DNA from 4 places in the Pseudomonas soli genome. Region 1 is predicted to be linked to each of the others. Evidence: riboswitches for the same ligand, from Rfam matches in the RefSeq annotation. Region 1 holds a riboswitch; each other region holds the start of a gene.
What was found. A riboswitch is a leader RNA that binds a small molecule or an ion and turns the genes downstream of it on or off. The one in region 1 is predicted to bind cobalamin.
Positions count from the first base shown of each region.

Region 1 (2,194 bases):
ACCACGTGCGCGAAACGTTCTTCCTGCACCGCCAGGTCAGTGACCCGATGAACATCGACGCCACCGAACCCAGCCTGTTCGCCAGCCGCACCCTGGCGCACCTGTGCGCGCCGGTGTTCGTGCTGCTTACCGGGCTATCGGCCTGGTTGTATGGCGAGAAGCACCAGGGCCGTGGCGATGTCTCGGTGTTCCTGTTCAAGCGCGGTCTGTTCCTGGTAGTGCTGGAATTCACCCTGGTCAACTTCGCCTGGACCTTCCAATTGCCACCGAGCGTGATCTACCTGCAGGTGATCTGGGCCATCGGCCTGAGCATGCTCGCCCTGTCGCTGCTGGTGTGGCTGCCGCGCCCGGCGCTGCTCGCCCTCGGCGCGCTGATCGTCGCCGGTCACAACCTGCTCGATGGCCTGCACTTCGGGCCGGAATCGGCGCTGCATGTGCCATGGGCGATCCTGCATGAACGCAGTTGGCTGGAGGTGGGCGAACATCTGCGCCTGCGCACGTCCTACCCGCTGTTACCGTGGATCGGCGTGATCGCCCTGGGTTATGGGCTCGGGCCGTGGTTTTCCCGGGGCAGCGACGCCGGCAAGCGCCAGCAGCGCCTGCTATGGGCCGGCGTGGCGTTGCTGCTGGGGTTCGGTGCGCTGCGCCTGCTCAATGGCTACGGCGAAGCCCCCTGGAGCCTCTACGCCAGCGTAGGGCAGACGCTGATGAGCTTCTTCAATATCACCAAGTATCCACCATCGTTGCTGTTCCTGGCCCTGACCCTAGGCGTCGGCCTGCTCCTGCTGCGCGGCTTCGAGCGTGCCGGCGACGCCCGCTGGATCGGCCCGCTTGCGGTGTTTGGCGCAGCGCCAATGTTCTTCTACCTGCTGCACCTGTATGTGCTCAAGCTGCTGTATGTGGCGTGCGTGGCGCTGTTTGGCCTGAACCAGGGCGGCTATTTCGGTTTCGATGGCATGGGCGCGGTATGGCTGACCGCCGTGCTGCTGCCACTTGCGCTGTACCTGCCGGTGCGCTGGTTCGCCCGGCTGAAAGCGCGCCGGCGCGATATCGCCTGGCTCAAGTACCTGTAAAAGCGTTTTCACCCGACAGCCCGATGGTCTACCATGCCGCCCGCCGGTTTCCACACGGAATCAAAAGGGAATCCCGGGCTCGCCACTGGCGATCCAAAGGGAACTGCCCCCGCAACTGTAGGTGCCGAGCCTGCGCCATCGATGCCACTGGGTCTGCCGACCCGGGAAGGCTGGCGCCGGCCTGGACGCACCAGTCAGGAGACCTGCCGGCACGCATTCACCAACCGGCGGGGTGTCCGGGATGGTCATCCGCCCCTGGCCGCGTGCTTGCGCACGGCTACCCGGCGATGCCTGTCCGTGGGCCATTCCGTGCACCACCCAGGAGATCGCCCCACCATGCCGTACCGCCTCGCCGCCCTCCTCGCCGGCCTGTCCCTGTCATGCCTGGCCCATGCCAGCGCCACCCAATACCCGCTGACCGTCGACAACTGCGGCTTGCCGCAGACCTTCACACAGGCCCCGCAACGGGCGGTGACCGTCGGCCAGGCCGGCACCGAGCTGCTCTATGCCCTGGGCCTGGGTGAGCGGCTGGCCGGCACCTCGCTGTGGTTCAACAACGTGCTGCCGGAATTCAAGGCGCAGAACGACAAGGTCCCGCGCCTGGCCGACAACGAACCGAGCTTCGAGGCGGTGGTCGGCAAACGTCCGCAACTGGTGACGGCGCAGTTCGAATGGATGATCGGCGCCCAGGGCGCGGTCGGCACCCGCGAGCAGTTCCAGGAGCTGGGCATCCCCACCTACCTGCTGCCCTCGGACTGCGAGGGCAAGGACAACCTGGTGGGCGCCGACGGCACCCGCCTGCAGCCGTTCAAGGTGCAGAGCATCTACAAGAGCGTCAGCCAGCTGGCCGAGATCTTCGACGTGCAGGAGCGTGGCGCGCGCCTGAATGCCGAGCTTCAGGGCCAGCTGGAACAGGCCAGGCAGCGCCTGGCCGGCCAGGACCTGGCGCACACCAGCGCGCTGTTCTGGTTTTCCAGCGCCGACCTCAAGACCGACCCCTATGTCGCCGGCCGCCAGGGCGTGGCCGACTACATGCTGCAGACCCTCGGCGTGCGCAACGTGGTCGAGTCCAGCGAAGAATGGCCTACCGTGGGCTGGGAGACCCTGGTCAAAGCCAACCC
Region 1 is NZ_CP128543.1:2,566,922-2,569,115, reverse strand. Features, by position in the region: gene LU688_RS12020 (acetyltransferase domain-containing protein) at 1-1,073, shown strand, start outside; cobalamin riboswitch at 1,101-1,298, shown strand; gene LU688_RS12015 (ABC transporter substrate-binding protein) at 1,410-2,194, shown strand, end outside.

Region 2 (2,194 bases), 1.2 Mb from region 1:
CGGTAGTGACAGGCCATGGCGGTCCAGTTGGAATGGCAGTCGACCAGCATGGCCAGCAGGCCACCATAAACCAGGCCGGGCCAGCCGGTGAAGGTCGGATCGGGGGTATGTCGGCACGACAGGTGGATGCCGTCGGCGTCCCAGTGGCTCTGCACATGCAGGCCGCTGGGGTGGGAACAGCCGCAGCCGTAGCAGATGCCTTCGGGGGCGGCGAGTTGTTGCAGGGACAGGGCTTGCTCGGTCATACGCGTCCTTGGCTTGTTGGTGTTGGATAAGGAGGCTGGCTGCCGATGGTAGCTCCCTGCGCGACCTGCGCCAATCCACGCGGCCTGCCCGCAGACAACGCCTACCTGACGGCAACCGCTCTGAACCGCCATTCAACCTCACTCAGCCCGCCCCTCCAGACGATTGACTCCCTGCTCGTTCAGTGGTCAGATGCGCGCCAGTTTCAGGTGCCCTGCGCCGCCGCGCGCAGGGTGAAACGGGAAGCCGGTGAGTCGATACCACGACAAGTCCGGCGCTGCCCCCGCAACGGTAAGCGAGCGAACCCTTCGACAGACCACTGTGCACACGCATGGGAAGGTGAAGGCTTCACGACCCTCGCAAGCCCGGAGACCGGCCTGAGGCTTCACTTGGCAACCCGCGGTGGGCGGGCGCAGGCCGGTATTCGCGTGCGCGCCTGCGCGCGCTTCGCCGTTGCGTGTTTTCCACCGGGATCCATTCTTTCCTGCAGCAGTGGAACGACATGTCCCGTATCAACAAGCTTCACACCCTGGCGGCCTGCCTGGCCGTGTCCCTGCCGGCGCTGGCCGACGAGCAGCCCAGCCCTGCGCTCACCCTGCCCTCCACGGCGATCACCGACAGCCGCGACCCGCAGACCGTCGACCTGGCCACCCCCACCCAGGCCGGTTCACGCCTGAACCTCAGTGCCCTGGAAACCCCGGCGAGCACTAGCAGCATCACCGCCGCGCAAATCCAGCAGCGCAACAACACCACGGTGCAGGATGCCGTGACCCGCTCGCCGGGCATCACTTTCATCGGTACCCCTGGCGATGGCGGCACCGGCTTGTCGGCGCGCGGCTTCACGGGCCAGAGTTCGGTGATGACCCTGTTCGACGGGTCGCGCCTGTACGCCGGCGCCGGCACCCTCACCTAACCGGTCGATCCCTGGATGGTCGAGCGTATCGATGTGATCCGTGGGCCTGCCTCGGTGCTGTATGGCGAAGGCGCCACCGGGGCAACGGTCAACGTGATTCCAAAAAAGCCCTTCAGCAGTGATATCCGCAACCACCTGCGCCTGGGCTATGGCTCCTGGGACCGCCAGCAACTGGGGCTGGACAGCGGCGGCAGCCTGAGCGAGCGCCTGAGCTACCGCGCCACCCTGAACCAGCAGGCGGGCAACGGCTGGGTCGACCGCACCGCTTCGCGCAGCCTGGCGTTTTCCGGCGCGCTGCGCTTCGATGCCAGTGACGACCTGAGTTTCACCCTGTCCCACGATCGCGGCGACGCACAACCTGCCAACTACTACGGCACGCCGCTGATCGACGGCCATCTGCGCAGCAGCGTGCGCAACAAGAACTACAACGTCAGCAATGACCAGCAGCGCTACCACGATGAGTGGACACGGCTGACCAGCGACTGGACCATCAGCGACAGCATCAGCGCCAGCAACCAGCTGTACTACATCAAGAGCCGTCGCCACTGGCGCAATGCCGAGGAATACGCCTGGGATGCCGGTGTGATCCAGCGCGGCAGTTTCCTGGAGATCAAGCACAACCAGGAGCAGATCGGCGACCGCCAGAGCTTCACCTTTGATCACTCGCTGTTCGGCCTGGCCAGCAGGACCGTGGTGGGCGCCGAGTACAACAAGATCCGCTTCAACATCGACAGCAACTCGCCCTACGAAGATGGCTACACCGACCCGCTCGACCCTTGGCGGCCGGCGCCCGGCGGGTTCCACAGTGCCGATCCGACGCGCCCGCAGACGCTGTCGAAAACCAGCACCTTCTCGCTGTTCGCCGAAAACCGCACGCAACTGACCGAGCGCCTGTCGCTGGTCATCGGCATACGCCGCGACCAGAACCACATCGACCGCAACGACCTGGTGAAGGACACTCGCGAAGACCAGAGCCTGCGTGGCGGCAACTGGCGCGCCGGCCTGGTGTACGCGCTGACTGACGACCTGTCGGTGTAC
Region 2 is NZ_CP128543.1:3,800,991-3,803,184, forward strand. Features, by position in the region: gene LU688_RS17585 (PaaI family thioesterase) at 1-245, opposite strand, end outside; cobalamin riboswitch at 434-638, shown strand; partial or broken gene LU688_RS17590 (TonB-dependent receptor) at 746-2,194, shown strand, end outside.
Region 2: it holds a riboswitch for cobalamin, as region 1 does, so the genes downstream of both, LU688_RS17590 (TonB-dependent receptor) here and LU688_RS12015 (ABC transporter substrate-binding protein) in region 1, are expected to answer to the same signal.

Region 3 (2,194 bases), 860 kb from region 1:
GGATTATCCGCCGATGGCCAGGGCCAGGGTAGCGCCTCGTAACCCCTGCCTTGGTACGCGCAGGCGCGGCTCGGTGCCGCTGCGCCCGGCCAGGGCCAGCGCCGCGCTTTCGGCCACGCCCCAGCAGCCGGTCTGCGCGTACGCTATTGTCGAGCGCTGGCTGAGCAGCGGTTCGAAGGTTGCCAGGTGGCTGCTGTCGAAGCAGATGAACGGCAGGCCGAGCCGTTCGGCCAGCGCCAGCAGGCCAGGTTCGCGCGCCTTGGGTTCGATGCTGGCAATGGCCTTGAGGGCCGACAGAGGCAGGGCGTGGCTGGTCAGCGTCTGGCGCAGCAGCACGGCGAGTGTTTCGACCGGGCAGCCACGCCGGCAGCCAAAGCCGGCATATAACGCCGGCGGGCGAGCGAGGTCGCGCATCAGGCCTGACTGGAGCGGCGGAACAACCAGGCGCTGAGCAGGCCCAGGGCCAGCCAGAACGCGGCGTTGGTCAGCCAGGATGCGATCTTGAACTGGGTTTCCAGCGCTTCGGGGGCCAAGCTTTCATGAACCGCTGGTTGCGGCGCGCCGATCAGGTGAGGGACTACCAGCAGGGCGACACCCAGCACCTTGAACAGCCAATGGTGGGCGAAGACCAGCAGCGCCAGGCCCGCGGCGGTGGCGGCGGCGGTGCCGATCCACCAAGTCTGGCGCTGGCCGAGGTCGGCGGCGGCTGTCCCCGGAAGTTCCGGTGGCAGACCCAGGGTCGGCGCCAGGCAGAACACGGCGAAGCCCGCCAGGCCCCACAGCGCACCGGTGGCCACTCGGCCTGGGGTGCGCAGGCTGTACAGGGCGGCGAGAATCAGAGCGAAGCCGACGGCTACCACCAGGTTGCCACCGGTAGTGGACAGGACCCGCTGCCAGCCATCTTCGGGCGCCCAGGCCTCGGCGCTGTGCTCATGAGGTGCTGCCGCCTCGCCGTGCTCATGGTGTTCGACGGCGGGGGCGGCGGTTTCATAGGTTTCCGCCTGGAGAATCAGCGGGGCGACCCAGAAGCTTTGCAGCAGGGTCAGCAGCAGGGCGGCGAGCAGGCCGCTGAAACCCGCGGTACGGGCGATGCGCGTGATCATGCGGGCGTACTCAGTGGCAAGGGAAGGCAGCGCTGTGGCGGGTGTCGTGGGCGGCGTTGTGCACCGCCTCGATGTGCGAGAAACCGGCGAAGTACACCAGGCACAGGCCCAGCAGGGTGGCGCCGACCGCGACGATCAGGCGCTGGCTGAGGCTGATGGGGGTGGCGATACTGGATTTGGCGTGGGTGATGGGCATGACGCGTCCTCTGCTGCTTTTGTTGTGGCAACGGGCAGGCGCGACGCCCCCAGGCACGGTTGGCCCAGGTGATACGACAGCGCCCGCCCACCGCGGGGTGTTCTGCAAGCATGTCAGGCCGGTCTCCGGGCTGGCGAGGTGGAGTGGGGCTCCATTGGTCAAGCATCACCTTCCCATGCCATGCGGGGGCACAGTGGTCTGGATGCTTCTCTCGCTTACCGTTGCGGGGGCAGCACCGGCCTTGTCGTCCCTCTTCAAAGGGCGCGCGACGCACCGGTTTCCCGTTTCACCCCCGTTGGGGGCACCTGAACGCAATGCGTTAGCAAATCACGGGGCCGGGCCTGCGTCAATCGCTGTGGCGGTTGACCGTCAGGCAGGCACTGCGTAGCCTTGCCGGTTCGAGGTTCCCGGGCGTTGGCCCGGGCTAAGACGGGAACGCGGTACAAGCCGCGGCTGCCCCCGCAACTGTAGGCACTGATGAAGGATCGGCATAGCCACTGCGCACGCGCGGGAAGGCGCCATCCCACTGGCTGAGAAGGCCGGCGGTGCAAGCCAGGAGACCTGCCTCGCAACGTTTTCGACTTTCAACCGGGCGGGGTGATCCGGTGGCGAACCAGCCAGGGCGACTCGACCCGGGGCTGTCGTCCTGCATGCCCGCGCCACTGCTGCCAAGGGCATTGCGACATGAAAACACTGGCCAAGCTTCCCGTCACCATCGTCACCGGCTTCCTCGGCTCGGGCAAGACCACCTTGCTGCGCCATATGCTCGACAACGCCCAGGGCCGCCGGATCGCGGTGATCGTCAACGAGTTCGGCGAACTGGGTATCGATGGCGAGATCCTGAAGCAGTGCAGCATCGGTTGCTCAGAGGAAGAAGCCAACGGCCGTGTCTACG
Region 3 is NZ_CP128543.1:3,423,836-3,426,029, reverse strand. Features, by position in the region: gene LU688_RS15785 (cobalamin biosynthesis protein) at 4-414, opposite strand; gene LU688_RS15780 (CbtA family protein) at 414-1,103, opposite strand; gene LU688_RS15775 (CbtB domain-containing protein) at 1,114-1,299, opposite strand; cobalamin riboswitch at 1,399-1,622, opposite strand; cobalamin riboswitch at 1,684-1,882, shown strand; gene cobW (cobalamin biosynthesis protein CobW) at 1,984-2,194, shown strand, end outside.
Region 3: it holds a riboswitch for cobalamin, as region 1 does, so the genes downstream of both, LU688_RS15775 (CbtB domain-containing protein) here and LU688_RS12015 (ABC transporter substrate-binding protein) in region 1, are expected to answer to the same signal.

Region 4 (2,194 bases), 2.0 Mb from region 1:
CTGCTGTTCGCTAGATAAGGACGCGGACAGCGTCTGGTTGTTCATTGGCCTGTGCCAGGGGCATCAAGCTTGCTTGAGCAGTAATGCCACGCCGGGATAGTACTGGCCCAATTCGTTGTGCAGTTTGCGGTAGCCATAGGGGAAGTACCAGGCGATCGCGCAAGCGGTGTGTTTCTGCAGGTCATCTACCAGGTCCTGGAGTTCCTCGGGGCTGGCATGCTGGCCGGCCTTCCACGGAGTGACGAACAGCGCCCCGGCCTTGAATTGGCTGGCGTAGGCGATCGTCTTGGCGTGGTTGGCGGTTTCCTGCAAGGCCGGGCCCATGTCGAGACGGGCCATGCGCGGCCAACGTTGGCTGGTGTGCAGGTGGATCGACTCTTCGGCGCTGTTGATACTCAGGTCGCCGCGGGCCTCACGCTCGCCTTCGTCACGCTGTTTCTTGCTCGTGTACTGCTGCAGCGCCGTCAGCTCGGCCTGCCAGGCGGCCGCTGCGAGCAGTCCGGTGTTGGCGGCGGCGCCATGCCAATAGGGGGCTTCGTTGTCGCCCTGGAACTGGTTGAAGCGGTCGATGCAGTCGACCCAGCGTTCCAGGGCCGGGCGCAGGAATTCCAGGCGCGGGTTATTGATGATCAGGCCTTGCATGCTGCGCTCCTTGTCATTGTGATTGAGGCCAGCCGAAATGGTGGCTAAGTGATATCACCGCTTTGAGTGTGGCACAAGCTGGCGGATCGGCCATTGACCCAGGCCAGAACGGTCTTCGTTCGATTGACGCTCCCGGTGCAACCCTCTAACCTTCGCGGCGTGTTTCAGGTGCCCGGCGAACTGCGGTTCGGCAGGGTGAAACTGGGAAGCCGGTGAGCGCCAGCAGGCGCGAGTCCGGCGCTGCCCCCGCAACGGTAGGTGAGTAAAAGACGGCGCATGGCCACTGGGTAAAGGTATCCGGGAAGGCGCGTCGTCCGGGCATGTCCCGCTCGCGAGCCCGGAGACCGGCCTGTCACTGCCAACGGCATCACGGAGGGTGATGTGCGGTGCGATGTGGCCTGGGGCCACGGCCCCTGCGCGTTCTCCGTCTGCCCGCCTTTTCCCTGTCGCCAACCGGCGACAGCCTGCGGAGACCCCTGATGAGCGAATCCACCGAACGCGACGAACGTCACCTGGCGCGCATGCTGCGCAAGAAGGCGATCATCGACGAGCGCATCGCCAATTCCCCCAACGAGTGCGGCCTGCTGCTGGTACTGACCGGCAATGGCAAGGGCAAGAGCAGTTCGGCCTTCGGCATGCTCGCCCGCGCCCTGGGCCATGGCATGCAATGCGGTGTGGTGCAGTTCATCAAGGGCCGCAACAGCACCGGCGAAGAGCTGTTCTTCCGCCGCTTCCCCGAGCAAGTGCGCTATCACGTGATGGGCGAGGGCTTCACTTGGGAGACCCAGGACCGCCAGCGCGACATCGCGGCCGCCGAAGCGGCCTGGGCGGTATCGCGCCAGTTGCTGCAGGATCCGTCGATCCAGTTCGTGGTGCTCGATGAGCTGAACATCGCCCTCAAGCATGGCTACCTCGACCTCGACCAGGTGCTGTCGGACATCCAGGCCCGCCCACCGATGCAGCATGTGATCGTCACCGGCCGTGCGGCCAAGCCCGAAATGATCGAACTGGCCGATACCGTCACCGAGATGGGCATGCTCAAGCACGCCTTCCAGGCCGGTATCCGCGCACAAAAGGGCGTCGAGCTGTGAGTGACTCGCGCCAATGCCCCGCCGTACTGATCGCGGCCCCGGCCTCGGGCCAAGGCAAGACCACGGTCACCGCCGCCCTGGCCCGCCTGCACCGCAACCTCGGGCGCAAGGTGCGGGTGTTCAAGTGCGGGCCTGACTTTCTCGACCCGATGATCCTCGAGCGTGCCAGTGGCGCGCCGGTCTACCAGCTGGACCTGTGGATGATCGGTGCCGAGGAGAGTCGTCGCCTGCTGTGGGAAGCGGCGGGGGAAGCCGACCTGATCCTGATCGAAGGCGTGATGGGGCTGTTCGACGGCACGCCGTCGAGCGCCGACCTGGCCCGCCATTTTGGCGTACCGGTGCTGGCGGTGATCGATGGCACGGCCATGGCCCAGACCTTCGGCGCCCTGGCCCTGGGCCTGGCACGTTACCAGCCCGACCTGCCGTTCGCCGGGGTGCTGGCCAACCGGGTTGGCAGCCTG
Region 4 is NZ_CP128543.1:4,546,714-4,548,907, reverse strand. Features, by position in the region: gene LU688_RS21005 (hypothetical protein) at 64-642, opposite strand; cobalamin riboswitch at 792-1,009, shown strand; gene cobO (cob(I)yrinic acid a,c-diamide adenosyltransferase) at 1,122-1,733, shown strand; gene LU688_RS20995 (cobyrinic acid a,c-diamide synthase CobB) at 1,730-2,194, shown strand, end outside.
Region 4: it holds a riboswitch for cobalamin, as region 1 does, so the genes downstream of both, cobO (cob(I)yrinic acid a,c-diamide adenosyltransferase) here and LU688_RS12015 (ABC transporter substrate-binding protein) in region 1, are expected to answer to the same signal.